4 regions of the Rahnella contaminans genome follow, and region 2 is predicted to be linked to each of the others. Evidence: predicted binding sites of a transcription regulator. Region 2 holds the regulator's gene; each other region holds the start of a gene.
What was found. The regulator PurR, encoded in region 2, represses purine synthesis genes. The targets are predictions, from matches to a motif close to CANGCAAACGTTTGCNTG.
Positions count from the first base shown of each region.

Region 1: rbsD (D-ribose pyranase) is a predicted target of PurR. The motif match lies at 2,792-2,809, and genes of this name have one in related genera.
Region 3: rfaQ (putative lipopolysaccharide heptosyltransferase III) is a predicted target of PurR. The motif match lies at 2,290-2,307, and genes of this name have one in related genera.
Region 4: purE (5-(carboxyamino)imidazole ribonucleotide mutase) is a predicted target of PurR. The motif match lies at 4,599-4,616, and genes of this name have one in related genera.

Region 1 covers NZ_JAADJS010000004.1:4,295-11,930, forward strand. The annotation lists gene rbsC (ribose ABC transporter permease) at 1-840, opposite strand, end outside; gene rbsA (ribose ABC transporter ATP-binding protein RbsA) at 847-2,352, opposite strand; gene rbsD (D-ribose pyranase) at 2,360-2,779, opposite strand; gene kup (low affinity potassium transporter Kup) at 2,995-4,863, opposite strand; gene ravA (ATPase RavA) at 5,131-6,639, shown strand; gene viaA (ATPase RavA stimulator ViaA) at 6,642-7,636, shown strand, end outside.
Region 2 covers NZ_JAADJS010000001.1:87,163-94,798, forward strand. The annotation lists gene GW579_RS00390 (riboflavin synthase subunit alpha) at 1-321, shown strand, start outside; gene cfa (cyclopropane fatty acyl phospholipid synthase) at 431-1,582, opposite strand; gene punC (purine nucleoside transporter PunC) at 1,943-3,154, opposite strand; gene punR (DNA-binding transcriptional activator PunR) at 3,291-4,196, shown strand; gene purR (HTH-type transcriptional repressor PurR) at 4,233-5,258, opposite strand; gene cydH (cytochrome bd-I oxidase subunit CydH) at 5,592-5,681, shown strand; gene GW579_RS00420 (C40 family peptidase) at 5,846-6,748, opposite strand; gene GW579_RS00425 (Grx4 family monothiol glutaredoxin) at 7,212-7,553, shown strand.
Region 3 covers NZ_JAADJS010000008.1:51,041-58,676, forward strand. The annotation lists gene GW579_RS22610 (glycosyltransferase family 4 protein) at 1-1,058, opposite strand, end outside; gene rfaQ (putative lipopolysaccharide heptosyltransferase III) at 1,055-2,137, opposite strand; gene GW579_RS22620 (polysaccharide deacetylase family protein) at 2,344-3,300, shown strand; gene GW579_RS22625 (glycosyltransferase family 9 protein) at 3,302-4,396, shown strand; gene GW579_RS22630 (O-antigen ligase family protein) at 4,448-5,614, opposite strand; gene GW579_RS22635 (sugar glycosyltransferase) at 5,589-6,506, opposite strand; gene rfaC (lipopolysaccharide heptosyltransferase RfaC) at 6,509-7,477, opposite strand; gene rfaF (ADP-heptose--LPS heptosyltransferase RfaF) at 7,477-7,636, opposite strand, start outside.
Region 4 covers NZ_JAADJS010000002.1:755,851-763,486, reverse strand. The annotation lists gene GW579_RS12640 (PAS domain S-box protein) at 1-87, shown strand, start outside; gene alkA (DNA-3-methyladenine glycosylase 2) at 88-951, opposite strand; gene cysS (cysteine--tRNA ligase) at 1,041-2,432, opposite strand; gene ppiB (peptidylprolyl isomerase B) at 2,660-3,154, shown strand; gene lpxH (UDP-2,3-diacylglucosamine diphosphatase) at 3,166-3,888, shown strand; gene GW579_RS12615 (MiaE family protein) at 3,872-4,504, opposite strand; gene purE (5-(carboxyamino)imidazole ribonucleotide mutase) at 4,685-5,194, shown strand; gene purK (5-(carboxyamino)imidazole ribonucleotide synthase) at 5,191-6,255, shown strand; gene ybbP (putative ABC transporter permease subunit YbbP) at 6,411-7,636, opposite strand, start outside.

The sequences.
Region 1 (7,636 bases), on a different contig from region 2:
CAGGGTGCCTACAATACGTCCTTTCCCGCCAGAGAGGCTGGTTCCCCCTAATACCACAGCGGCAATGGCATCCAGCTCGTAACCGGTACCTGCGTTAGGCTGCGCAGAAGACAGACGCGCCACTTCGATGATACTGGCCAGAGCCGCCAGCAATCCGCACAGGGAGTAGACGATAATTTTGACTTTATCGACGCTGATACCTGACAGACGCGTCGCGGATTCATTACCGCCCAGCGCGTAGATATAACGCCCCAAGCGTGTGTGATGGAGCATGTACCAGGCGGCAATAAACACGACGGCCATCAGCCAGACCGGCGTCGGAATGCCCAGCGGACGTCCGATACCAAACCAGCCGAATACGTCTGCCACATCGTTAAAACCGGTGCTGATCGGGCTGCCGTTGGTATAAACCATCGTGATACCGCGCAGCAGTAACATCATGACCAGCGTGGCGATAAACGCCTGCACCTTGCCTTTAGCGACAATCAAACCCGTGACAGCGCCGACACCTGCACCCAGCGCCAGCGCGCCCGCCACTGCAACTAAAGCATTCACTTCCAGCCCGACAATTGAAGCCGCCACCGCGCCGGTCAGCGCCAGCAGAGATCCGACGGATAAATCAATGCCGGAAGTGAGGATCACCAGCGTCATACCGACCGCCATAATGGCGTTAACCGACGTCTGCTGAAGGATGTTAAACAGGTTATTGAGCGTGAAGAAATTCGGGCTCATGGAAGAAACCACGGCAATCAACACCAGCAGTGCAATCAGAGACTTTTGCTCCAACAACCACTCTTTACTGATCCAGCGCTTTTTGGCTGGCAATGTCTGAGAACTCATATCTGATTACTCCTGCGTCACGCCGTATTGCTTGCCGACAGCGGCTGCCATCAACACTTCTTGCGTAGCCTGTTCTATCGGGAATTCACCGCTTAAATGACCTTCATGCATCACCAAAATCCGGTCACTCATGCCGATCACTTCCGGCATTTCTGAGGAAATCAAAATGATGCTCAGCCCTTCGCGCTTGAACTGGTTTATAAGCTGGTAAATCTCTTTTTTGGCACCCACGTCAACGCCGCGCGTCGGTTCGTCCAGGATCAGGACTTTTGGCCGTGTCATTAATCCGCGGGCAATCGCCACTTTTTGCTGATTACCCCCGGAAAGCAGGCCAATGGTCTGCATCATTGATGGCGTTTTAATATTGAAGAGGCGGATAAAGTCGCCGACGGCTTGCTGTTCTTCCGCATGTTTGAGTCGTCCGCCGCCGTGGCTGAAATAACGCAAAGCGGTCAGCGACATATTTTCTTTCACAGACATGCCCAGCACTAAACCATCACGCTTACGGTCTTCAGAGATATAAACGATGCCGTTCGCCAGCCCGTCCTGCGGTGAATGGGTGACGACTTCGCGCCCATCAAGCGACACATAGCCACTTTTACGTGGCAACGCGCCGTAGAGAATTTTCATCAGTTCGGTACGGCCTGCGCCCATCAAACCGGAAATCCCGAGAATTTCACCGCTGTGCAGATCAAAACTGACGTTATCCACACCCGGCCCGCTGACATCACGTACCTGCAGACGCAGCGCACCGCGCTGATGATTAATACGCGGGTACTGTTCTTCGAGGCGGCGACCGACCATCATTTCAATCAGCGAGTCTTCTTCCAGCGAACTGACCGGACGCTCTGCGATAAACTGACCGTCACGGAATACGGTCACGTCATCACAGATTTCGAAGATTTCTTTCATACGGTGAGAGATATACACCACGCCACAACCCGCAGCTTTCAGCTCGCGGATCACGCTAAATAAAGAGGCAGTTTCGGTGTCGGTCAGGGCATCCGTCGGTTCATCCATGATGATGACTTTGGACTCAAAGCTCAGCACCTTGGCAATTTCGACCATCTGCTGGTCGCCAATTGATAATTCGCCCACCAGACGATTGCTTTTGTAGCGCAAGTTCAGGCGTGCCAGCAGTTTATCGGCTTCGGCATACATCTTTTTCCAGTTAATGCGGCCAAAACCGTTCACAAACTCCCGGCCCAGAAAGATGTTTTCAGCGATGGTCAGCTGTGGGATCAGGTTCAATTCCTGATGGATGATGCCAATTCCGGCTTCCTGAGAAGCTTTCGGGCCATTAAACGCCGCTTCCTTACCGAGAAAATGTACTGAGCCGGCATCTTTCTGGTAGATGCCGGTCAGCACTTTCATCATGGTGGACTTGCCCGCGCCGTTTTCTCCCACCAGCGCCATCACACGTCCCGGATAGACGCTGAGCGCCGCGCCGGAGAGTGCTTTCACGCCGGGAAAGGCTTTATCAATGCCTGTCAGTTGCAGCAAAGGTTGCATAAAGGCCTCAGAAGGTTACGCCGGCACACAGAATAACGTTCGCGTAGGGCGAACATTCCCCGCTGCGGATCACAGCACGACTTTTTTCGCTTTGCGCTTTGAATGCCTCATGACTGACGTAATCCAAAGCAATGGTGTTTCCCTGGTGTTGTTCGAGTTGTGTCAATCGGGCGAGTAACGCTTCATGGAGTTGAGGATTTTTAGTGAGGATTTCCTCTGCGAGGATAGCCCGCTCAACCTGCATCTCGTGTGTCACTACCTCGAAGACTTGTAAAAAGGTGGGCACTCCCTGAGTTAGCGCCAGATCGATGCGTTGGCAAGCTGCTGGCACCGGAAGTCCGGCATCGCCAATAACCAGCTGATCGGTGTGACCTAACCGGGCAATAACATTTGAGATTTCGGCATTTAACAGCGGTGACTTCTTCATTGTGTACTCCTACAGCGAAACGTTTCGCTCACGGATGAGTTTATGAGACTCAGCGGGCAAGGCAACGAAGATGTGATGGAATTGTGATCAGCGTCGAAACGTTTCGCTGAATGATTCAGAAACCACGCAGAAATTTGAGTTTGGTGATTATTAAAGGGGGGTGAAGAAATAAAACAGGGCACCCGAAGGCACCCTGTGAGCGGCAGAAAAAAGCGTTAAATTTCTACCTGTGTACCGAGTTCGATCACGCGGTTCGGCGGAATTTCAAACTGATCCGGTGCACGCAATGCGTTACGGCTAAGCGCCATAAAGAGTTTGCCACGGAAGTAGAGATACCACGGGCGCTTGGTCAGGATCAGCGATTCGTGCGACATAAAGAACGACGTTTCCATCATCCGGCACGGCAATCCTTCCAGACCACAGCGGTGGAAGACTTCTTCCACATTCGGCGTTTCTTTAAATCCATAACTCGCCACCACGCGCCAGAACGTCGGCGAAAGCTGCTCAATGGTGACGCGCCGGACGTTATGCACATAAGGCGCATCTTCGGTGCGTAACGTCAGCAATACTACGCGCTCATGCAACACTTTGTTGTGTTTGAGGTTATGCAGCAAGGCAAACGGAATGACGTTGATGGCGCGCGACATATATACCGCCGTGCCAGGAACACGAACCGGCGGGGATTTTTCCAGGGACGCGATCATCGCTTCCAGAGAATTGCCGTGTTCGTTCATGCGGCGCATAAGGCGGAAGCGCTCGCTTTTCCAGGTGGTCATGACGATAAACATGCACAGGCCGAGCGTCAGCGGCAACCAGCCGCCGGAGAACAGTTTCGTGGCGTTCGCGGCAAACAGCGGGATATCCATAAACAGCAGACCGATCAACAAAATCCCAACCAGAAACGGTTTCCAGTGCCAGTTTTTGAGCGCCACCGTGCAGGAAAGAATACTGGTCAGCACCATCGTACCGGTCACGGCGATACCGTACGCCGCCGCCAGATTGCTCGAATGCTCGAAGCTGGCGATCACGATAACCACCGCGAAATACAGCAGCCAGTTAATCGCTGGGATGTAAATCTGACCCGCTTCCATTTCTGAGGTGTGGATAATGCGCATCGGCGGCAAATAGCCCAGACGCACAGCCTGACGGGTCAGGGAGAACACACCGGAGATAACGGCCTGGGACGCGATAATGGTTGCCAGCGTCGCCAGAATCAGTAAAGGAATCAGCGCCCAGTCAGGTGCAAGCAGAAAGAACGGGTTTTTGATCGACTCCGGGTTTTTCAGCAGCAACGCGCCCTGACCGAAATAGTTCAGCACCAGAGAAGGCAGCACGACGGTGAACCAGGCCAGACGGATCGGAAATTTCCCGAAGTGCCCCATATCGGCATACAGCGCTTCCACACCGGTAATCGACAGAACGACCGCGCCGAGTGCCAGGAAGGAAAACGACTTGTGCTCGATAAAGAAGTTAACCGCCCACATCGGGTTCATGGCACGCAGCACTTCCGGGTTCTGCATGATGCTGTTCACACCGAGAACCGCCAGCGACAGGAACCACAGCAACATCACCGGCGCAAAGAGTTTGCCCACGATGCCGGTACCGTGCTTCTGAATAACGAAAAGCAACGTCAGGACAGTAATAGAAAGAGGGACAATATAGGGATCGAGTGAAGGTGCTGCGATTTCAAGACCTTCCATCGCGGAAAGAACGGAAATAGCCGGCGTGATCACCACTTCACCATAGAAGAAACTTCCCCCGATCAGGCCGAGAATGACCAGAACGGCGGTGGTACGTGCCGACGTATTTCTGCCCGCCAGAGACATCAGCGTAAGAATACCGCCTTCACCTGCGTTGTCTGCCCGCATCACATAAGTGAGGTATTTGAGCGAAACAATGAGGATTAACATCCAGAAAATCAGAGAGAGAAAACCAAAAACGACGCTGGGTTCAACGTTGAAACCATAGTGACCAGAAAAGCACTCTCTTAAGGTATAGAGAGGACTGGTACCAATGTCGCCATAGACCACACCAATGGCGGCCAGGGTTACTGCTGGGAGTGACCGTTTATGTTCAGTGCTCATATTTCGTTTCTTTTTTGCTCGAACATCCGTAAGCGATGCGTGCGCTCAGTCTTATGATGCCCACTAAAAGGCGCACAGTATGCACGAATAAATCAGATTGCCTACCCTTAAATGTGCAGCTAAACCGCCATTCAGATGAACGCGGTCACAATTCTGATAATAGAAAATTTTTACTAATCAACAAGCTATAGCGTTAAAAATAAACGTGGCATATCGTCATAAGCCAGTACACTATTCAACAACTAAATGGAAACCGGAAGAGACAGTATGGCGCAATCCCCCCTTCTGGCAGAACGGATAGCCCGTCTTGCTAACGCATTAGAACATGGCCTGTACGAGAGGCAAGATGCCATACGCCTGTGCCTGCTGGCGGCCCTGTGCGGGGAGAGCGTTTTTCTGCTTGGCCCGCCGGGTATTGCAAAAAGTCTGATTGCCCGCCGTCTGAAATTTGCTTTCCGTCACGCACGCGCTTTTGAATATCTTATGACGCGCTTTTCCACGCCGGAAGAAGTCTTTGGTCCGCTGTCGATTCAGGCCCTGAAAGATGAAGGCCGTTATCTGCGTCTGACTGAAGGTTATCTGCCGGAAGCGGAAATTGTTTTCCTGGATGAAATCTGGAAAGCAGGACCGGCCATCCTTAATACGTTGCTTACCGCCATCAACGAACGTCGTTTCCGTAATGGCGAGCGCGAAGATCCTATTCCGATGCGTCTGCTGGTCAGTGCTTCCAACGAATTGCCTGAAGCCGACGGCGGACTGGAAGCATTGTATGACCGCATGCTGATTCGCCTGTGGCTGGATAAAGTGCAGGATAAGCAGAATTTCCGCTTACTGCTGACCAGCCGTAATAATGAAAGCACCAATCCGGTGGCGGAATCCCTGAGTATCAGCGATGAAGAATATCAACAATGGCAGCCGGAGATCGATAAAGTCAATCTTTCAGACAGTTGCTTTGAACTGGTGTTTCAGCTTCGGCAGCGCCTTGATGCACTCGACACGGCGCCTTATGTTTCTGACCGTCGCTGGAAAAAGGCACTCCGCCTGTTGCAGGCCTGCGCCTTCTTCAGCGGCCGGGACACTATTACCCCGATAGATCTGATTCTGCTGAAAGATTGTCTGTGGCATGACCTGAATACCTATCAGCTGCTGCAAACCCAAATCGAGCAACTGATCACCGAACAGGCTTATCAGCAGCAAACCTTGCTGATGAAAATCCAGCAGCTCAACCAACAATGGATGCAATACCAACAGCAACAAAGCTCCCGCCAGTCGGTTAAGCTGAGCAAAAAAGCCGGTATTTTTAGCCGTAAGCCACAATACAGCCTGCCGGATGCGCTTGTTGCCAGCGGAGTGACGCTGTTGCTGCAAACGCCTTTGCATCTGCACGAGATTAAAGTCACGCATCTGCTTTTTGAACGCAGCGTTCTGGAAGAGTGGCTAAATAAAGGTGGCGTTCTGAAAGCCAAACTTAACGGGATTGGTTTTGTTCAAACGGTTGATGCCGAAATCGATGATAAGCAGCAATTACTGGTGCTGGATGTCAGCCGCCAAAGTACGCCGCTGACGCTGCCGGGCAATGAACACATCGCGGTGCCGGACGAAATGAAAAATACGCTGAATGACCTGAACGCAAAACTCGCTCAACAAAGACATGAGTTCGGCCAGCAGCAGAACTGCCTGTTTGTTCCCGCGACGTGGATGGCAAAGATTGAAGCCAGCCTGTTGCAGGTTTCTGAACAGCTCCGCCTCCAGCAACAAACCTTCAGCGGCCACTGATCGTGTTTACACTGGAATCTCTGGATCTTCTGCTGGCGATCAGCGAAGGAGAACTGATCGAGGAACTGATCGTCGGGTTACTGGCCGCGCCAGCCCTGGCGATTTTCTTCGAGAAGTTTCCGAGGCTGAAGCGCGCACTGACCCGGGATCTTCCTGAATGGAAATTACGTCTGCGCCAGAGGATCCACGAAACCCCGGTGCCCCCGGATCTGGCAAAAGAGTTTTATCTCTATCAGCATTGTCAGCAAACTGATGCCCTGACGTTTCAGTTAGAGCTGGGATCCCTGCTTGATGAGCTGGCGCGGCTGAATTCCCCGTTTGCGACCGAAGCCCGTACCTTGCGGGAAAATAATGAAAGCTCCCGCACGGCGCAGACCGGTAACAGCTTTCAGACCTTATTCCTCCAGCGCTGGCGCCTGAACCTGACATTCCAGACGGTGAACGTTCATCATCAGTTGCTGGAACAGGAGCAGGAACAGCTACAGGAAGAATTGTTACAACGCCTCGAACTGAGCAGCGAGTTGTCTCCTTTACTGGCAGAGAACGATACCGCCGCAGGCCGGTTATGGGACATGAGTAAAGGAAAGCGTCTTCGGGGCGATATCCAGTCGCTGGCACGTTTTGGCGCTTTCCTCCAGCAGCAGCCGGAACTGATGAAACTGGCAGAACAGCTCGGGCGCAGCCAGACGGCGAAAACCAGCCCGCATGAAGATGCCAAAATGGAAACGCACCGGCTGATGGTTCGCGAGCCGGCGACGGTGCCGGAAGAAGTGAATGGCATTCATCAGAGCGATGATATTTTGCGTCTGATGCCCACCGACCTGGGCACATTAGGAATTCCGGAACTGGAATATGAGTTTTACCGGCGTCTGCTGGAAAAACGTCTGATGACCTACCGGCTGCAAGGCGACGTCTGGTGCGAAAAAGTCGTGAGGCGTCCGGTGGTCTATCAGCAGCAGGAGCCACAGCCGCGTGGCCCTTTTGTCGTCTGCGTGGA
Region 2 (7,636 bases):
ATTCTGACGTCAGAAAATAACCGTCAAATCTGGTTCCGCATGCCGCATGAAGATTTAATGAAATATGTTTTACATAAAGGATATATCGGGATTGATGGTATCAGCCTGACCATCGGGGAGGTGACCCGCACCCGTTTTTGTGTGCATTTAATTCCTGAAACGCTGCAAAGAACCACGCTGGGCACTAAGCGTCTCGGGGATAAAATTAATATTGAAATTGATCCGCAAACGCAGGCCATCGTCGATACGGTTGAACGTGTGCTGGCCAGCCGCGAAGCCGCAATCGCCACTGCGCAGGCGATGAACGAAAAGGCTGAATAATCATTTTCAGCACGTGCGTTAACAGGAACCAAAAAGAAAAACCAAAAAGAAAACCGGACATGAACGTCCGGTTTTTTGCTTTTAAAGCGTGGTAAAAGAATTCTGCGAATTAGCGCGGCACGCGCATCCCACCATCCACACCTTCAGGGCTGAACACAACTTGCCAGAGCTGAATATCACGGGCTCTGAAAGCACCAGCACAGGCATTCAGATAATAGGTGAACATCCGGTGAAAGCGGTCGCCGTAACGCTCTGCCAGTTCAGGCCAGTGTTTCTGGAAACGTTCATTCCAGGCCATCAGAGTACGATCATAATCTGCGCCGATATTGTGCCAGTCTTCCATCACAAATAATGATTCGCTGTTTCGAGCAATTTGCTGGACAGACGGCAGGCAGCCATTTGGAAAGATATATTTATCTATCCACGGATCGACACTCAGATCTGTTTTGTTAGAACCGATGGTGTGCAGCAGGAAAATGCCGTCAGGTTTGATGTTACGTCGGGCGACATTAAAGTAGGTCTCATAATTTTTGGGGCCCACATGCTCGAACATACCGACGGAAACAACACGGTCGAACTGATCGTTAAGATCGCGGTAATCCTGTAGCAAAATGGTGACGTCCAGGCCTTCGCAGCGTTTCTGGGCCAGCTTTTGTTGCTCGGCAGAAATCGTAACGCCAACCACGCTGACGCCATAATTGCGGGCTGCAAACTCAGATAATCCACCCCAGCCGCAGCCGATATCGAGCAAACGCTGGCCCGGTTTCAGTTGCAGTTTATCGCAGATCATTTTGAGTTTAGCTTCCTGCGCTTCTTCAAGCGTCGTGGCATCTTTCCAGTAGCCGCAGGAATATTGCATATACGGGTCGAGCATCAGGGTAAATAAATCATTACCCAAATCGTAATGTTCTTTCCCGACGATCCACGCCCGTTTACGGGACTGCAGATTGGTGAGGCGTGCTGCTGCGATACGTAGTGTGTCTTTAAAATGGTGGGGGAGTTTATTTTCCAAACCGGCACGGAGAACGCGCTGGAAAAATATATCAAGGCGCTCGCATTCCCACCAACCATCCATATAACTTTCACCCAGACCCAAAGAACCTTCCTGTAAAACACGCTTGAAGAAGTCAGTGTTTTTTACTTTAAGGTCGAAAGGGCGATTACCGTTAACCTGGATGTCTGCCGTAGCCAGCATTTCACTGACTATCCGATACCACTGATTGTCCTGAATGCTTTGGTCTTCTATACACGATGAACTCATAGCTTCTCCATCACTTTCTCTTCTGACTTATTAACCTGCCGGGAAAAGCAAAGGCTATTTTTGCAGGTCTTTATGAGAACAGACGACTTGCGCCACGTCCGATATTCGACACCAACAGAGGAAATTAGAAGAACGCCTGCACACAAAATGTGGGCAGGAAAATCATCCTTGAAAAACGAACCAGAATAAATAGTGTGACGCGAACCTCGCGCCGACGCTAACTATGTAATAAAAGTATTGTAAAAATGCTATTTTACTGGGTTCAGTTGAGTATAGGCTCGCTGGCTGGCATTCTCAATAGTTAATCACTACGAATGTAAATGTCCATTAAGTGATTGTTACTTAAAGTCATTATCACTATTAGTTTGCATTCCGTGCCTGCTGTTTCTGCACCGGTTCCTGTTCACCGGATTGCACTTCTTCCTGACGCAGTGACAGCCAGCGGCCTAAAACTACCAACAGTAGTGTAGACAGCATCGTGGTGACTGTCGCCATGAGTGGTTGCACAATAAATGCGGAAACCAGCAAACTCGCGAGGAAACATAGACCCAACTGCAGTGTATTTTGCAACGCCGCGGCCTTACCTGTATTAGCAGGAAATGGCATTAATGCATTTGCGACGACAATGGGATAAATCGCGCCATTCACCAAAGCCATCAGGCAGAACGGAATTAACAGACTCACCAAACTCGCATCAGTAAATATAGCCACGCCGAACAAACCCGCCACACTGACGCCATAACCTGTCAGCAGCCACGGCAGGATCTTATTCCCATCCGTTTTGCTGATCAGCACACGACACCCAAAACCGCCAAGAAGGAAAGCAATGGTCTGTGGAACATAGCTCAGGCCAATCACACCCGGCGAATACCCCATGTCGCTGAGAATAAACGGGGAACCGGTCAGCCACGCGAAAAAGCCGGCAGAGCAGGCGGCATAAATCATCACGTTACCGCTGTAAACCCGGGAAGCGAGAAGTTTCGCGAAACCGGTTTTATCAGCAGGAGCATGAACCTCTGGCGCATTTTCGCGCAGTGTGGACGTGGTGATAAGCAAGATAACGGCTACGGCGGTCAGCAGAACGAAAATCGCTTCCCAGTCAAAATGGTTGAGAACCCAGGCGCCCAGCAAAGGTGCCAGAGCAGGGGAAAGCGCAACCAGTGGCATGATGCTGGCAAAGGTTTTTTTAGCAACATCGGCAGAAAAGCGATCTACCACCAGCGCCTGCCAGGTGACGGCGGCGGCACAGACGCCGACAGCTTGCAGGAAACGCAGCGCCAGCAGGGCGCGGACATTCTCAACCCACAGCACGCCCAGACAACCGACGACAAAGAGCGCTAAGCCGATCAGCAATACCGGCTTGCGGCCAATCTTGTCGGACAACGGCCCCCATAACAGCTGACCGATGGCAAAGCCGCCAAGGAAAATACTCAGGCTGGCGCTGATCATGCCCGGGCTGGTCATCAGGCTGCTTTGCATCGCGCTGAAGGCCGGAAGGTACATATCGGTCGCTAAAAAGCCAAGCATGCTCAGCCCGGCAAGATAGAGCATAAATCCAAGTGAGGGTTTCATTATTGTCTCTTTAATTTATTTATTGCAGATGATTTGACGCGGAAATCGTATCGGATGCGGAGTTTAACGCTTTGATAACAGGCTTGTGAAACGCTAATATTTGCAATCTGCTATCAAAAATATTGAAGGCTAAACGATGTGGTCAGAATATGCTCTTGAAGTGGTCGATGCCGTCGCCCGAACAGGCAGTTTTAGCGCTGCCGCGCAGGACTTGCACCGGGTTCCTTCTGCCATCAGCTACACCGTTCGCCAGCTTGAACAATGGCTGGCCGTTCCGTTGTTTGAACGCAGACATCGCGACGTTATTCTGACTCCTGCCGGTAAAGTTTTTGTCGACGAAGCGCGGGTTCTGACAAAAAAAATGATAGCGACCCGCCGCCAGTGTCAGCAGGTCGCCAATGGCTGGCGCGGAGAATTACGGGTTGCCGTTGACCGTATCGTTAAACCTGCGCGGACACGGCGGCTGGTGCTGGATTTCTATCGCCATTTCCCTGATACCGAACTCATCATTCATTCGGAAGTCTTTAACGGTGTCTGGGACGCGCTGGTCGACGGGCGGGCGGATGTCGCCATCGGCGCGACGCGGGCGATCCCCGTCGGTGGACGGTTCAATTTCCGCGATATGGGTTTTATGGACTGGCATTGTGTGGTCAGCGCGCAACATCCGCTGGCCCAGACGCAGGGAATACTGAGTGACGATCAGTTACGGCCTTATCCGGCGCTTTGCCTGGAAGATACATCGCGTACATTGCCGAAACGCGATACCTGGACGCTGGATAACCAGCGGCGGCTGGTGGTTCCCGACTGGACGTGTGCATTGGAATGTCTGAACGAAGGTTTATGTGTTGGCATGATGCCGGTTCACCGCGTGACACCCTTGATTGAACAGCAAAAATTACAGGTACTGTCGCTGGAAAATACCTTTCCGGACAGCCCGTGCTGCCTGACGTGGGATCAGAGCAATCCGTCGCCTTCGCTGGCGTGGCTGCTGGAATACATGGGAGACACGGAAACGATGAACCGGGAATGGTTGCGCGACTGACAAAAAAACGCCTGTGGCACAGGCGTTTATTGAAAGTTAACGGCGGTAATCGCGGTACGGGCCGTCGGCCACGGAACGGCGCTCAACCAGTTTGGGATGCACTTCAATGGTCTGCGACTCTTCGCGTTTGCTGATAATTCTGTCCAGCAGCATGGTAAAGGCCATTTCGCCCAGACGTTCTTTTGGCTGATGAACTGTCGTCAGTGCCGGTGAGAAATAGCGCGCGTTACGCACGTTATCATAGCCAATCACGGAAATATCCTGCGGTACGCGCAGGCCCAGTTCATCGGCGGCACAGATTGCCCCCATCGCCATCACGTCACCGCCACAGAATACAGCCGTCGGGCGGTTTTTCTGCATCAGAATTTTGTGCATGGCCTGATAGCCCGATTCCGGCTCAAAGTCGCCCTGAACGACCCATTCTTCACGAAGAGGAATATTGGCTTCCGTCAGTGCTTTCACAAAGCCCTGGAAACGGCCGCCGCCGGTGTTTCGCGCCAGTTGCCCAGGGATCACGCCGATATCGCGATGACCGCGTTCAATCAGATAACGTCCGGCCATATAGCCGCCTTCAAACGCGTTATCGATAATGCTGTCGGTGAAATTCTTACGCGCTTCGCCCCAGTCCATCACAACCATCGGGATAGAGCGGTATTCTTCAAGCATATTCAGCAATTCGTCCGGATACTCCGCGCACATCACAAGTAAACCGTCGACGCGTTTTTGCGCCAGCATTTGCAGGTAGGCCTGTTGCTTCTCCAGATTATTGTGTGAGTTACACAAAATCAGCGTATAGCCTTTTGAGAAACAGCTGTTCTCCACGGCCTCAATCACTTCGGCGAAGTAGGGCGCTTCACTGGACGTTGCCAGCAGACCGATTGTTTTGGTGTTATTGACCTTCAGGCTACGTGCCACAGCGCTGGGAGAATAGTGCAACTCTTTGATTGCAAGGAGAACCGCGGCTCGGGTTTCTTCGGCGACGAAACGGGTTTTATTGATGACGTGCGACACGGTTGTGGTGGAAACGCCAGCGCGCTTTGCGACATCTTTAATCGTTGCCATGTAAAAAATGACTCCTGTGCTCACGTGTTTCAGCACGTTAGCATTATGTTAATCGTTTGCTTGCGTGGATTTAACTGCTGACTTCGAAAAGGGCAGTGAAATCGTTGGGTGGATTCTTCAGAGTGAGGCGTGAAATGCTCTCGGGTGAAATCGACCGGCACACAGGCGTGGTAACCGACAATTTTCACTTATAATGCAGGAAAGTGGAAGTAAAATTGTCATGAACCTGGTGTCATTCAGCACAAGATTTTCAATGCGAATTATGAGAAAATGCGTTGGCACACATTCAGTGTGGCTATACGAACGCCACAATTTGATCCGTAAGGGGGTTTAATGGACAGCAACCTGAAATTTTCTTTGATCACTACGGTCTGCGCTTTGCTCGTGATTATTGCTTTCAGTTTCACCGCAGTGATGAACTGATTTGCGCGAAAGCCGCAATAAAAAGGGCGATTACCTATAACAGGAATCGCCCTTTTCAATTTTACGCAGTCACCCATTCCGCCGATACTCTTCCCTGCAGAAACTCTTCGTTAAATGCTATTCAATGGCTGATTAGCGAAACTTCAGACTTAACGAATTGTTTATTATCGGATCGTCTTAGGGGTCATTACCCGTCGTGCGCCTACATAATGATCTTGCCAGTAATCGTCACCCAGTGAGGTGATCTTAATGTCTTCGCCGGTGCGCGGTGACTGGATAAACTTCCCGTTTCCTACGTAAACACCGACATGGTCTGCGGCGCCGCGGTTATTAATCCGGAAGAAAACCAGATCGCCGGATTCTAATTCACCCCGTTTGACCGGGGCCGCATCGCGCAAGTGGTACATTTCATTCGCTGTGCGGGGCATTTTAATACGGATCAAATCTTTGTATGCGTAGTAAACCAGTCCGCTGCAATCGAAACCTGTATTCGGTGACGTTCCGCCCCAGCGGTAAGGTTTGCCGACCTGGTGCATCAGCTTGGTCATCGCGGTTTGTTGTGCGTGCTGATAACGTTTCTTGTGTGTTGCGCTGAGCGTTATCGGTTTACTGTCTTCTTCACGTAACTTTTTGCCTTTGCGGTGGCGGCCATACGCTTCTTTTTTACTGGCCTTTTCACTGCTGTTTTTAGCGAGAGAGCGGTTTTTCGTTTCCTTCCCTGCTTTCGCCTCGGCCCGGGTTGTCTTGAGTGTTTTTTCTTTTTTACTCTCGGCCCGCGTCGTTTTTACTGTTTTTTCAGAAGACGTCTTTCGCTTAACCAGTTCGGTGCTTTTGACTTTCTTCTTCGAATTTTTTTCCTGAGTTTTAGGTTCTGAAACCGGCGCGACTTTGGTTTTCTTGCTGGTTTTCGCGGCTGCCGTTTTTCGCTTTCGGCGTTCTTCCGGCGTGACCTGGTTAACATGACTCTTTCGCTGGTCGGCCGCGACACGAGTCTGTGGCGACGCATGAGCCATATTCAGAAACAGCTGGGTAAAGAGCAGCACAAAAAGCGTGAACAGTAAGCGCATAGCTTCGTTACCATGAGTGGTAGGGTTAAACATCAGGGATGTCAGAGTATTGCCTAAAAGAACGAGACAAAAAAGCACGAATTGCCTCGATTCTAGATCATATTGTGAGAAAAAGTTAATAGCTTTTTTTATGTCGAAATAACCGCCATTTTTAGTCAAAAAAATAACCACTTTTCATCATGTTATTATTTAAGTTAAAGAATGGGATTTTGCAAATCTGACATTATCGTGGAACGGCAAAAATGTTATTCTCGATGAATCTTTAAATATGTGAACCTGAACGCAAGCGCAGAAGATTGTTTAGCGAAATGCCAGTATTGAGAAAGACCCCACAAAAATTGGCGTTTTTATCTGGTGGCAGCCATCGTTACAATAGAAAGCATTGTGATTGCACACCGTCTCTGTGTGCTGCGCGTGAAGAGTAATGACCGTGACAGCCTGTACCGGCTTGAGGAAGCAAGAAATGACCACTCCAACGATTGAAAAAATTCAGAAGCAAGTTTCTGAAAACCCGATTCTGCTGTACATGAAAGGTTCTCCAAAACTGCCAAGCTGCGGTTTTTCAGCACAGGCTGTTCAGGCGCTGTCTGCGTGTGGCGAGCGTTTCGCTTACGTTGATATCCTGCAGAACCCGGATATTCGTGCTGAGATGCCAAAATTTGCTAACTGGCCAACGTTCCCGCAGCTGTGGGTTGATGGTGAGCTGGTTGGCGGTTGCGACATCGTGGTTGAGATGTTCCAGCGCGGTGAACTGCAACAGCTGATCAAAGAAACGGCTGAGAAATACAAATCCTCTGAAGAGTAATTCAGGGCGATTCAGAAATACCGGCAGCCTGACCCGGGGTTACCGGTAAAAAAAGAGCGACATTATGTCGCTCTTTTTATTTG
Region 3 (7,636 bases), on a different contig from region 2:
GTTTCCCGTGAGTTTAGAGACTCGCGAGAATCTACCACATTCGACGGCAGAGCCATAATCGCTTGCTGCAGGTCATTGATATCCAGCGCATCACAAACGAATCCGTTTCTCCCATTTTCTATAAACTCGGCTCCACCACAGGTTGGGGTAGTGATCACGGGCAGGCCACAGGCCATGGCTTCGAGAATCACGTTGGGGAACGGATCGTATAGAGTAGGGAGTAGCAACCCGTCAGCCATTTGATAGAACTGCAGCGTATTTTGCTGAACGCCAAAGAAATGCACCCGATCTTTGCAGCCGCTTGCAGCCGCTAATTCGCGATACCGTGGCTCATTTTTATCTTTGCCGACAACCAGAAGATGTCGCGACGTTCCTGAAATGGCTTTAATTGCCGCGTCCAGGCCTTTACGCTCAAAGCCCGAGCCAACGTAGATCATGCAAGTCGCATTCGCCGGCACACCATATTGCTGGCGAAGCTGAGCGCGCAGCGGGGCGGTCGCCGGTATGAAATGTTGGTTATTTACAGAATTATAAATGACGTGAATTTTTTCTGCGGGCACAGAAAACCGCTCAATGATTTCCTTTTTAACCATTTCGGCATTACAGATAACCGCTTTCAACTCTGGCGCGGCATACATATCCTTTTCGGCTTGCATGACGTAACGGTGAAACCTGTCGGTGAAAAGTCTTTTTGCTTTGTACTGAGGCAACAATCGCGAACGCTCTTCCAGCCATCTGACATGAACGCCATCACCGGCCCGGTATAAATCGCAGCCAGGTATTCGTTCGTGGCTTTGCACCAAATCGAATTTCTCTTTTTGCCAGATTTGCCGGGCCGCGTTGGCAAAACCGCGCTCCCTGCTTACACGACCGAATTTCCACGGGTTGCACAAATGCACATTCCAATCGGGGTTAATGTCACCCTGCCATTCGCGGGTGATGACATTAAGCTCGATATTTTGGTTTTCAAGTGCTTCCAGCGCCCGGGAAACAAACCGTTCGGCGCCTCCGTCAGGGCGGTATTTCTGGCGAACTAAAGCAAGCCGGAATGCTTTCATGCTAATAATCTCCTGGCCGCATCAGTCACGACGTCTACGGGAATGGCATTCAGATAACGTTCGGACGTGTTGGTATCGATATTGTCCGGATCAGGAAGTGGCCCGAAATCACCGGCCCAAATCACTTCACCTGTGGCTTCCCATGGGCGCCAGAAAACCAGTTTTGACGGGCCAAACAGAGCGACGAGAGGAGTTTTCAAAGCCGCCGCCATATGCATCGGGACAGAATCCACGCCGATAAATAGTGCGGCACCATCAATCAAGGCGGCAAGCTGGGGTAACGTTAATTTGCCGGCCAGAGAAATCAGATTGATCTGAGGACAAAGTTTCAGGATACGATCGACCATGGCGAGCTCGTGTTTGTCCGGCCCGGAAGTGACTATCAGTGGATAGCCTTCAGCGTGCAATTGCGTAAGCATGGCGGCCATCTTTTCTTCTGACCAGCATTTGAAGAACCATCGAGAGGTAGGCTGCACCACAATATAACGGCCAGAAACCTGATTCTGCTGTAATAAATGCTGTACCTTTTCACCGTCTTCCTGAGCATAACTCATCGTGGCTTCCGGTCTTATCAAGGGAAGCTGAAGGGGGGCCAGCAGGGAGAGGTTTTGTTCAACGGTATGAAGTGCATGATGGTTTTTCGTACTGACCAGTTGGGTGTGGCAAAAACGCCAAAATGCGCCCTGACGTTTTGGAAAATCGAAACCCAGGCGGACAGACGCGCCCGTAAGTCGGGTTGCAATGGCACTTCGCCACTGATCGCTTAAGTTGAGCGTCAGATCATAATGGCGGGACATGACCTGTTTCATTAAACGAATTTCATGAGCCATATGGGACCACACGCCGAGTTTTTTCCAGGTGCGGTCAATGCAATGCAAGTGATGAATGGAAGGATTGGCCGCCAGCATATCCCGGGTTTCCTGGTATATCAGCATATCAATTTCAGCGTCAGGATAACGCGCCTTCAATGTATTGACGACCGGGGTCGTCAGCAACATATCGCCGTGATGACGTAGTTTGATGATAAGGATACGCCTGATAGAGGAATCCGGATTTTGTGCTTGAGCAGTCGTCATAATTCATCACTGTTTAGGAATCAAAGCACGATTCTAAAGTACACTGAAGCCTCAGGCTACACCCAACACGGTTCTTGCGTTGAGGGTGAAAATCCCAAAAAATAGAAACAATCCAATAAATTGTTGTCATAGCGGTATGTTTGCATTGGCATGCCCGCGTAACCGTCATCCTGTATGTTTGATTAATAAGATAAAATTAGGCCAGTTCAATGAAAAAACCCGCATTTATCATCACCATAGATACCGAGGGTGACAATCTTTGGCAAAATCATGAGCGCATTTCCACTGAGAACACCCGCTTTCTGCCGCGATTCCAGAGCCTTTGCGAAAAGTACGCCTTTAAGCCGGTTTATCTGACGAATTATGAAATGGCGCAGGATGCTGCTTATGTGGAGTTTGCCAGTGATGTGATCCGGCGGGGACAAGGTGAAGTTGGCATGCATTTACATGCCTGGAATAGCCCTCCGCTTGTCGCGCTGACCGATGATGACTGGCGACACAAGCCTTACCTGATCGAATTCCCGGAAGACCAAATCAAGGCTAAAGTGGCATTTATGACGAAACTGCTGGAAGAAAATTTCCAGACAAAAATGCTCAGCCATCGCGCGGGTCGTTGGGCGTTTAATGAGTTTTATGCGTCGCTGCTGGTTGAGCAGGGATATCTGGTTGATTGTTCGGTGACGCCGCATGTGAACTGGTCATCTTCACCGGGTAACCCTGAAGGGGCAGGCGGAACGGATTACAGCCGTTTTCCGAAAGAGGCTTATTTCATTGACCTCAATGATATTGCAAAAGCGGGCAATTCTCCGCTTCTTGAAGTCCCGATGAGTATTCAGCTTAAGCACTCGGGAATGCTCAATCATATTAAGAGCGGCTACGATAAACTTCGCGGAAAAACCCGGTCGCCTTCTACGCTCTGGTTGCGCCCATCCGGTGGCAATGTTGAGAATATGAAAAAGGTTGCTGAGCAGACTCTTATGCAGGGTTCTGACTATATCGAGTTCATGCTGCACTCTTCAGAGTTCATGCCCGGCGGAAGCCCGACGTTCAAAAACGAACAAGACATTGAAAGACTCTACGACGATTTGGAAAAGCTGTTTAGCTGGATAAGCGAACGGGCACAGGGGATGACTCTGGCAGAATATTATCAATGGAAGATGAACTAAGATGTCGCAGAAAAGGATGAAAATATTTTGGATTAATCTTTTCTTACATTGCTATGTAAAGATTAAGCCCACTCTGAAAAGCCGGAAGTCATTCTCGGCAGAAGAGAATTTTAAAAGTATTGCTATTTACTCGACCACGGCGCTGGGCGATTTAATGTTCAATACGCCAGCCATTCGTGCGGTAAGACAACGCTATCCGGATGCGTTCATTACACTGGTCTCCAGTGAAAAAAATAAAACCCTCGTTGAGGGAAGTCTTTTTTTTGACCGGATAGTATATTGGGATGAGAAGGTAAAACACGTCAGAAAACTGGTCACACAACTTAGAGAGCGGCCGCCTGAATTAACGGTAATCTTACACTCAAAAGCCCCCTACGACATTCTTAGCGCAGTGATGTCCGGCTCCCAATATATCGTCAAGGATATATACGGCGGTAAGAAGATTGGGATGGAAAAGTGGCTTGTTAATGAAGGATCGTTTTTAAGCTGCCATCTGATTCAACGAAAATTGAATATGTGCAGTTTGTTAGGTTGCGATGTATCCAATAATGAAATGGTTATTCCAGTTGATTTCACGCATCTTAATAAAGAAGCCGGAAAGAAAATTATTGGTTTTCAGATGGGCGCCTCTGAACCAATAAGATGCTGGCCAATATCAAAATTTTCTGAGCTTGCGAAAGTACTTTTCCAATTGGGGCCAGAGTATGAAGTTGTGCTGATTGGGACAAAAAAAGAACTGGCCTATGAAAAATTCTTCCTGAATTCATTGTCGGAAGATGAAGTAAAACGGGTCACCAGCTATATCGGGAAAACCGATCTGAAGCAATTGATGGGCATTATAGAAAACATGGATGTACTCGTTACCGGAGATACCGGACCGCTTCATCTTGCCGTCGCGCTGAAAACCAAAACTGTCAGCCTTTTCGTGACAGCAAATCCTGACCATACGGGGCCTTATCAGGATATGGAATTGCATCAGGTCATGCGTGTTTCTACAGATATTAAAAATCTGGCAGCAGATATAAAAATACAGCCTTTAGCTATCATTAATGCTGAGGATGTTCTGGAAAGAATCGAATTATTGTTACCGCTCTGAGGGTGAGAGCAAGGGAATAGCTATTTTTCCCTTGCTCTGTTTCGCCATTTACTATCGGGCTTTCTTTATTTCTCCGGCCAGCAAAACACCTATCGGGAACCAGAATAAGTACCAGCTTTCGCTGGGATTACTGATATTGAACATTCCCTGCGAAACATAAAAGATCAGCATGAATATGAAGATAGCTGCCTCAAAACGTCTTTCTTCCTTGATGTAACATAACGCCCTGTAAGCGATATAACTCAGCAGCATCAGAAGTGAAATGACACCGACCAACCCGCCTTTCAGCATGCTCCCAAGATACAAGCTATGTGTCGTTGTGATGTGTTCGCCACTGTAATTAATGAAATTCAGACTCTTATCAAAACCGTAACCGAAAACAATGTCAGGAGAGATCACTTCAAACGTATGTCGCCAGATACTGAGACGTAAGTAAACCTGCGATGACAACTCCTGAAAACGTTCAATGACCATCTCAGTAATGCCAATATATGACATGGCTGTAATGACAACGGCCAGTGCGATGGCTGCAATTAAAACGTTTTTCCTGGAAAGAATTTTATAGTGTGACGTGACGATCAGCGAGATCACCAGAGCAATAAAGGGCCCGCGGCTTTGAGTGAGTAATAATGCGATGAAAAGTATAGAGGCTGTGATGATAAACACAGGTTTCTTACTCTCTTTGAACGCCAGCAATGAGAGAATTATCCCGATTGAAAAGTATCCGCCGACATCGATGACATTACTCGGGCCGGGAGATATTGGGCTCATCAGTCGGTTGGTCAGTAAATTTTGATAATCAACAACAATTAAGAAAAGCGCCAAAGCAACAAATCCGAAAATTATCGCTGCCAGAGCAATCTCTCTTTTCTCGCTGCTTAATATTTTCGCGACCATGGCGACAAAGATCAGAATGTATAAACTGTGTGTTAACGCTGACTCAAGGTTTGACGGGATGTCTCCCCAAAGGGTGCTCAGCGAAAAATACAACAGATAAATTGAGCAAAAAAGCAGCCCATAAAGCATCTGTTTTTTATGCAGAAGGGTATCGCGAAATGTTTTGTTTCTGAAAATTAGGAAAAGGAAAACTATTCCCGATAAATGGAAAAGGTTGGTCGATCTTGTATAGCCGCAAAAAATTGCACTGAAGAAAAGAAACAATGTAAAGAATAAATAATAAAGATGCTCTGCATTAATTCTTCTTAAAAAATGCATCATTATATGAAACCTTTTCAAAAATGTAGTCTGGAATAGCACTATTGACTGAAAGATTAACAACTCTTATTTTCTTATCTTTAAGTAATAAGCTGGCATGTTGAAATGCAGGTAAAACAAGGTTTGTGAAAATACCTTTAAGGTTCGTGGGTTGCATATCGCTCTGGCTTTCATAAAACCGGGGTTTATCAAAGTTGTTCATATCCAGGCCTGCGATAAACAGTTCGGTAAAACCAAGATACAGGGAAATCTGTAATGCCCAGTAAATCACGGTACCGGCATCAAAAATCCCCTGCCGGATATCCGTTGAAAAACCGATATCTGCGCGGTCCGGAGCAAACTCAGCTGAGCTCTCTTTAACAACATAAAAACCTTTTAGCTCATGAGGTTTGAGTGCAGGCTGGTAAATTCTACAAGCAGCATCTTCGATAAGCGCTAATGTACACTGAATATTTTTTAATCCGAAGCGATCAACGATTCTGGCTATGCCATGCGCCGTCGTAAATAAGGTCAAATTACGTGCGGCAATAATGTTAGCTACGATTTCGGGCTTTTTATCGAAGAATCCCATGTCTACGATAACGTAAAACGAGAATTCAAAAAATTGGCTCAGCGACCAGGCTCCGTTAACGCCAAAAGCCGGAATCGGGAGAGGGGGTTGGGTAAAATCAATTTCTTTTACGGAAGGCCCGGTGGCAGTCAGCATTACCGGCCCGGAAAACTTTCCTTTTAAGGAGGAAAGATCGGCTATGGGTACATACTGGCCGCGATATTCGAGTTTAGTTATTTCCCCCGAACGCGCTCTGCCTATTTTCATATAGGGCCATAAATTTTCATTGTGCCTGTATGACCGCGGGTGCGTGTATCGGTAAATCTGTTTGAAAAAAGATCCCACGATTAACCGGCCTCCTTATCGAGCAGTGTTTTTACCTGTTCAGGAAGAATGTCCGCCATTTGATTCCCGGATAGCGGGCGGCAAATAAACTGATTCTTCCCATATCCCCCGATCAGCCCAGGATCTGTCGGGCCGTAAAGCGTGATATTTGGGCGATCCAGTGCGGCAGTCAGATGACTCAGGCCGGTATCGACTGAAACGACAGCCTTTGCCCCTGCCAACACTTCGGCCACATTTTGCAGGCTTAATTTGGGTAATACTTCAACGAAAGGGAAACCTTCTGCAAGTCGCAGCGCACGCTGATATTCGTGTTCCGCGCCCCACGGCAGTTTGATACGGATATTCTGCGTACTGAGCAGGCCAATCAGTTCGCGCCAGTGCTCTTCAGGCCAGTGTTTATCAGCGCGAGTAGTGGCGTGAAGGAAGACCAGATACTGACCAGCATCTTGCGATGGATGTGAAAGGAAGCGTGCGGCGATGGCGTAGTCGCCCTGAGTCGCCGGCTTTTGATAGCCCAGACTTTTTGCGAAAAGCTCACGGGTGCGTTCGACGGCATGCTGTTTTTTATCGATCTCGTGACGTTGATTGTAAAACCAGCTGGCAAAAGGCTCGCGGGCACTTTTGCAATCCTGACCGTGCTTTTCGCCTTTTGCGACACGGGTAATCAGTGCCGCGCTTTTGATCAGGCCTTGTGCGTCGATGACGGCATCGTAAGTTCGTGACTGCACTTCACGTTTGAAATCACAACGTTGCTGGCGGGTTTCGGAACCAAACCAGTTTTTGCGCCAGCGCCGGATGGCTACCGGGATAACGCGGTCTACCGCCGGATGCCATCCGGGAATTTGAGTGAAACCTTCCTCCACGACCCAGTCAAACCGGATCCCAGGGATAGCCTGCATGGCATCCGTCAGTGCCGGGAGAGTATGCAGGACGTCACCCATTGACGATGTTTTGACGATGAGAACCCGCATTACTGCTCCTTCCCCGAATTCAGTAGCTGACTTAATTCCTGATAGACCTGTTCCGGCTGAATATCGATCAGACTCTGGTGATAGCCTTCTTCGGCATCGCCTTTGCGGACTTTATGATAGCCGGTGATGAGGCGGATAACTTTGGCCCGATGACTGAGA
Region 4 (7,636 bases), on a different contig from region 2:
CAGGTTTTCAAATACGAAGCCGACCAGAAAACCGCAACCGCCCACGCCCCGCAATCCGTGTCGCCGCCTCAGAACGGAACGGAATAATCAGGGCAAATCAGGCTGCCAGTCATTGTTGAACCATAAATGCAGCGTGGCGTAAGTGCGCCACGGCTTCCAGACCTCGGCGTAACGGGCGATTTTCCCCGGCGTCATTCCGGGAAAGCGCTGCTTAATCAGATAATCGCCGCCCAGAAAAACATCCGGCGCAGACCACGCGCGCATCGCCACATAACTCGCCGTCCAGCTGCCAATGCCCGGCATCGCCAGCAACTGTCTGACACCTTCCTGCACATCGGTAATGTCATCGAGCGGCAACCGCCCTTCTTCCACCGATTGTGCAATATTAATCAGGCACGCCGCGCGTTTGGCCTGCACACCGATACCGCGTAAATCATCGACCGTTAATTTCGCGATTGCCGCCGGAGACGGAAACAGGTGCGTCAGCGCCGCAAAAGGCGTGCTCAGCGGTTCGCCCCATTTTTCCGTCAGCCGCGTCGCCAGCGTTGCCGCCATTTTCACACTGACCAGTTGACCCAGTATCGCCCTCACCGTCAGCTCAAAACGATTTATACAGCCCGGCAGACGGAGTCCCACGGCGTTTTCGGCCAGCGGACCTAAACCTTCAGCGATCAGTAATGGCTGCGCATCCAGATCCAGTAACCGCCGCACCTGCTGCGCTACATTTTCTGCAACCGGAGCCAGCGACGGCGAAACCTCCAGTTCGACACTGTTAAGGTCCGGCAAAGGACGCAACCGCAACCAGCCGCTCAGCCGCACGCCGTTGTGCATCACCGCCAGTGTGCGCTGAAAAAATTCGCCGTCCTGCTGCTCGATGCCCTGCAAGGCACGTGCGCCAAGAAACGCGGTCATCCACTGCCAGTCATACGGAGGCTGATACGTCAGAAGCATTTGAGTCACAGGACAGTCCTTATAAAAAAGCCTCCAGAAAGGAGGCTGTTGAGATCTTGCATCTCCAAAAAAATGGAGTCTGAAGGAGATTATTTACGGCGCCAGGTGGTTCCGTTTGCCCCATCTTCCAGCACGATACCCATTTCATTCAGGCGGTCGCGCGCCTTATCCGCCATGCCCCAGTCTTTGCTGGCGCGGGCATCGTTACGCTGTTTGATTAACGCTTCGATTTCAGCGACTTCATCGTCATTATCTGCCTGCGCACCGGATTTCAGGAACTGCTCCGGATCCTGCTCCAGCAAGCCGAGCACGCCCGCCAGCTGACGCAGTTCTGCTGCCAGACCGTTTGCCGCCGCCATATCTTCCGTTTTCAGACGGTTAATGTCGCGCGCCATATCGAACAGCACGGAATAGGCTTCCGGCGTATTAAAATCGTCGTCCATTGCCGCACGAAAACGCGCCACAAACGCGTCGCCACCGGCAGGCGTTGCGCTGGCGTCAGTACCACGCAGCGAGGTGTACAGACGTTCCATCGAGGTACGCGCAAGTTTCAGGTTCTCTTCGCTGTAGTTCAGCTGACTACGATAGTGGCCGGACATCAGGAAGTAACGCACACTTTCCGCATCGTAATATTTCAGCACATCGCGCACGGTAAAGAAGTTATCCAGCGATTTGGACATCTTTTCGCGGTCAATCATGACCATGCCGGAGTGCATCCAGGTGTTCACATACGGGCCGTCGTGTGCGCAGCTTGACTGCGCAATTTCGTTTTCGTGGTGCGGGAACATCAGGTCTGAGCCGCCACCGTGAATATCAAAATGTGCGCCCAGCTGCTTGCAGTTCATCGCAGAACATTCGATGTGCCAGCCCGGACGGCCCTCGCCCCACGGAGAGGTCCAGCTCGGTTCGCCCGGTTTGGACATTTTCCACAGCACGAAATCCATCGGATTACGCTTCACGTTAGCTTCAACTTCGACGCGTGCGCCAGCCTGCAACTGATCCAAATCCTGACGGGATAACACACCGTAATCCGGATCACTTTCCACCCAGAACATCACGTCGCCATTGGAGGCGACATAAGCGTGATCGCGGTCGATCAGCTTCTGCACGATATCGATGATTTCATGAATGTGTCCGGTCGCGCGCGGCTCAGAATCCGGCGGCAGAATATTCAGGGCAGCAAAATCCGCGTGCATTTCGGCGATCATACGGTCGGTCAATGCCATAAAAGTTTCGCCATTTTCAGCGGCACGTTTAATGATTTTGTCGTCGATATCGGTGATGTTACGCACATATTTCAGGTCATAACCGAGGTAACGCAGGTAACGCGATACCACATCGAAAGACACAAAGGTGCGGCCATGGCCGATATGACACAGGTCGTAAACAGTGATCCCACACACGTACATCCCGACTTTACCGGCATGAATTGGCTTGAATTCCTCTTTTTGGCGACTCAGGGTATTAAAAATCTTCAGCATCAGGCTATTCCGTGTGTTGGGCGTAGAAAATGACGTTGGCGCAGTTAAGCGACACTAACGGCCATAATATAACGAAAATGATTTCACCGAAACGGCATAAGGCCGCCGGACGGGCTTTAGTGGTCACAAAGGCGCTGCTGACGGCAACTTTTGAGTTATGGTATAAGAAAAGGCTATAGTAGCCGCTCTGACACAGAGCACACATCAACATTAGCAGGATGATAATTATGGTCACTTTCCACACCAACCACGGCGATATCGTCATTAAAACTTTCGCTGACAAAGCGCCAGCCACGGTTGAAAACTTCCTGAACTATTGCCGTAAAGGCTTCTACGACAACACAATTTTCCATCGTGTGATTAACGGTTTCATGATCCAGGGCGGCGGTTTTGAGCCAGGCATGAACCAGAAAAACACCGACGCACCTATCGATAACGAAGCGGATAACGGCCTGAAAAACACCAAAGGCACGCTGGCGATGGCGCGTACTAACGATCCGCATTCTGCCACCGCACAGTTCTTCATCAACGTTACTGACAACGATTTCCTTAACCACAGCGGCAAAAACGCGCAGGGTTGGGGCTACTGCGTATTTGCAGAAGTGGTTGAAGGTCAGGACGTGGTTGACGCAATCAAAGCCGTGAAAACAGGCCGCAGCGGTATGCACCAGGACGTTCCAAAAGAAGATGTTGTGATCAAAAGCGTCACCATCAGCGAATAATTAGCGTCGGGATGACCACGTTTTTTATCGCAGATATCCATCTTTGCGCACAGGAACCGGCAATCACTGCCGGTTTTCTGCGTTTTCTTCGCGAAGATGCGCCGCAGGCTGATGCGCTGTACATTCTCGGGGATTTATTCGAAGCCTGGATTGGTGACGATGACCCGGAACCGTTACACGCAGAAATCGCTGCGGCGTTAAACCAGCTCCGCCAGCAAGGCGTGCCCTGCTTTTTCATCCACGGTAACCGCGATTTTCTGCTCGGCAGACGTTTTGCGCGTGAAAGCCTGATGACGCTGCTGCCAGAGAAAAAAGTTCTCGAGCTTTATGGCCGCCGCGTGCTCATCCTGCACGGCGACACGCTGTGTACCGATGACGTTGCCTACCAGAATTTCCGCAAAAAAGTTCATAACCCGTTTATCCAGAAATTTTTCCTGATGCTGCCTCTGAAATGGCGACTGGCGATTGCCGCAAAAATGCGCGCCAACAGCAAAGCGTCTAATCAGGGAAAATCGCTGGAAATTATGGACGTGAATCCGCAGGCGGTGATCAGTGAAATGCAGGCGGCAGGCGTCGAGTGGATGATCCACGGGCACACGCACCGCCCGGCTATTCATGATGTGCCTTTAGAAAATAAAACCGGCCACCGCGTAGTACTCGGCGCATGGCACGAAGAAGGCTCGATGGTGAAAGTCACCGCCGGTAATGTGGAACTGATCAGCTTCCCGTTTTAAGCCCGCAGACTGGGACTCCACTGTGGAAGCGGAATTGTTCATCTGGCGTTAAGATCAGTTCCGCTTCAATCCTGCCAAACTCCTCCACCCGTTCACTGATATCGGTTCCCGCATACTGTTCGGCCAGCGCCAGATAATCGGCAAAATGGCGTGATTCTGAGCGCAACAGCGACGTATAAAAGCGTGACAGGGTTTCATCGAGATGCGGAGCAATCTTGGCAAATCGCTCGCAGGAACGCGCTTCGATGTACGCACCAATAATCAGACGGTCCACCAGAATATTCAGGTCATCATGATGGCGGGTATGTTTAATCATGCCACTGGCGTAGCGCGACGGTGAAAGCTGGGTATAAGTAATATTGCGTTTCTGCATGATTTCCACCACCTGCTCAAAGTGATGAAGCTCTTCGCGCGCCAGACGTGCCGCGCAAAACAGCAACTCGGTACGCTCAAGATATTTGGTCATCAGGCTCATCGCCGTGGCCGCCGCTTTCTTTTCACAGTTAGCGTGGTCAATCAGCATGACCGTCTGATTTTCCAGCGCCACATCCACCCATAACGCAGGTGTTTCACAGTGAAGAAAATCATAAATCGGTGCCAGTAAAGCCTGCGTCATAGTTCAGTTTCCAGTGGGGATGGCGAATATTATCGTGGCTGGGATTATACAAATCTGTCGCGCACTTCTCATCAAAAATGCACCGTATTCCGGCTACGCAACCGTTTTCCTTGCTTCGTGAGCGTGATATCATTTGCGCCCTCACACGCTTTAAATCCGAATCACAGGAGCTATACAGACATGTCATCCAACGTTACCCCGGCAAAAATCGCCATCGTTATGGGGTCTAAAAGTGACTGGGCGACCATGCAGTTCGCCGCCGAAGTGCTCACAACGCTGAATATTCCTTTCCATGTCGATATCGTCTCCGCACACCGCACGCCGGACAAATTGTTCACCTTTGCTGAACAGGCGTCGGCCAATGGTTTTGATGTGATCATCGCAGGCGCAGGCGGCGCGGCGCATTTACCGGGCATGCTGGCGGCGAAAACGCTGGTGCCGGTGCTCGGCGTGCCCGTGCAAAGCGCGGCCCTGAGCGGCATCGACAGCCTGTATTCCATCGTACAAATGCCGCGCGGTATTCCGGTCGGTACGCTGGCAATTGGTAAAGCGGGTGCCGCTAACGCCGCGTTGCTGGCGGCACAAATTCTGGCGCTGCATGATACTGAAATTGCCAAAAATCTGGCCGCGTGGCGTGTCGCACAAACGGATGAAGTGCTGAATAATCCCGATCCGCGGGAGGAAGCATGAAACCGGTTTGCGTACTCGGAAACGGTCAGTTAGGCAGAATGCTGCGTCAGGCCGGTGAACCGCTGGGCATTGCCGTTTATCCGGTCGGACTTGATGCCGAACCGGAAGCCGTGCCGTATCAGCAAAGCGTCATTACCGCAGAAATCGAACGCTGGCCGGAAACCGCGCTGACCCGCGAACTGGCAACGCATAATGCGTTCGTTAACCGCGATATTTTCCCGCGTCTGGCCGATCGCCTGACGCAGAAACAGTTGCTCGACCAGCTCGGTCTGGCGACTGCGCCGTGGCAATTGCTGGCAGATGCCGCACAATGGCCGCAGGTTTTTTCACAGCTTGGCGAACTGGCGATTGTGAAACGTCGCGTCGGCGGTTATGACGGTCGTGGTCAGTGGCGCTTGCGTTCCGGCGAAGAAAATACATTGCCACAAGATTGCTACGGCGAATGCATCGTTGAGCAGGGCATCAATTTCTCCGGTGAAGTGTCGCTGGTAGGTGCGCGTGGTCACGACGGGAAAACCGTTTTTTATCCGCTGACGCACAATCTGCATCAGGACGGTATTTTGCGCACCAGCGTCGCACTGCCGGAGCCGGACGCTGCGCTGCAACAGCAGGCAGAAAGCATGTTGTCCGCCATTCTCAACGAACTGAATTATGTCGGCGTGATGGCGATGGAATGTTTCGTGGTCAGCGAAGGTTTGCTCATCAACGAACTGGCTCCGCGCGTACATAACAGCGGGCACTGGACGCAAAACGGCGCATCCTACAGCCAGTTTGAAATGCACCTGCGCGCCATACTCGGTCTGCCGCTGCCGAAACCGGTGGTCAGTACGCCGTCGGTGATGGTGAATCTGATTGGCACGGATGTGTCACAACAGTGGCTGAGCCTGCCACTGGTCAATCTGCACTGGTACGAGAAAGACGTGCGTCCGGGTCGTAAAGTCGGACACCTGAATCTCAATGATGCCAGCGCCAGCCTGCTGAAAGAAAACCTGAATGCACTGATCCCGATGCTGCCGGCCGAATATGCCAGCGGCATTGAATGGGCAGTTGAAAAGCTTTGATTTGAGCACCTCCTTATTAAAAGGAGATGCTCTGGTAACCTAAATAATTCGAGTTACAGGAAGGCGGCAAGTCAAGGAATCCCGATGAGCTTACTCAGGTAAGTGATTCGGGTGACTGAACGCAGCCAACGCACCTGTGGCTCGAAGTATGACGGTTACGAGTCGTATTGCCTGAACAGCGCCCGCCCCCGCAGCAACCGTACACCCAGCCAGCCTCCGCAGACAGACAGCAGCAACGCGCTCACCACCGGAACGGCGATCCACATCAGGTAATCCGGTTCCCACGGGAAATCAAACACTTTTCGCTGCAACAACCATAACGCCACTTCGGCACCTATCGCCGCCGCAATGCCCGCCACGAGTCCAAGAACCGCAAATTCGCACCAGAGAGTACGGTGCAGCATTTTTTTACTCGCGCCTAACGTGCGATAAACGATCAACTCCTGACGGCGCTGACGCATCCCGACCTGAATCTGTGCCAGCAACAGCAAACCGCCGCACAGCATCACCAGAATCACCATCACTTCCAGCGCCCGGCTGACCTGCTGTAAGACCTGTCCGACCTGCCGCAGAATCGAACCGACATCCAGCAAACTGAGCGTCGGGAACTGACGGTTCAGTTGCGTAATGGTGCTGTCATCGCCGTGATAACGGAAACTGGTCAGCCAGCTTTGCGGCTGGGCATCCAGTGCGCCCGTCGGGAAGATAAAGTAGAAATTCGGCTTCAGGCTGTCCCAGTCCACTTTTCGCAGGCTGGTAATCTTAGCGGTGAAATCCTGCGTATCGCCGGTGAAGGTCACCGAATCGCCGATTTTCAGTCCGAGACGTCCGGCCAGCCCTTCATCGATGGACACTTCACCCGCTTTCGGTGCGCCATTACCTGCGGTCAGCGGATTATGATCCGGCAATCCGTCCATCCAGGTCAGATTCAGTTCACGGTTTACCGCTTCCCCGCCCGCATCGTCCGGTTTGATTTTGTCCGTCGCGGCTTCGCCGTTAATCTTCGTCAGACGCGCCCGTACAATCGGATAGAACGCTTCCGGCTGCGCGTTATGCTGATGCAGGAAATCCGTCACCTGCGGAACCTGCTCTTTGGTGATGTTGAGCAGGAAGAAGTTCGGACTGTCCGGCGGAAGCTGTTGCTCCCAGCGGTTCAGCAGATCCCCGCGCATCACCAGCAACAGCGCCAGCAGCATGAACGACATGGAAAACGCCGCCAGCTGGCTGAGCGTTACCCACGGCTGTCGCAGCAGACGGTTGACCGCCAGACGCAACGGAAGCTGGCGGAACGTCAGGCGGCGCAGCAAAAGCAAAGCGCCCCAGCCAATCACACCGAGCAACAGCGAAAGCACCAGCACGCCCGCCAGCAGTGACCAGAGCA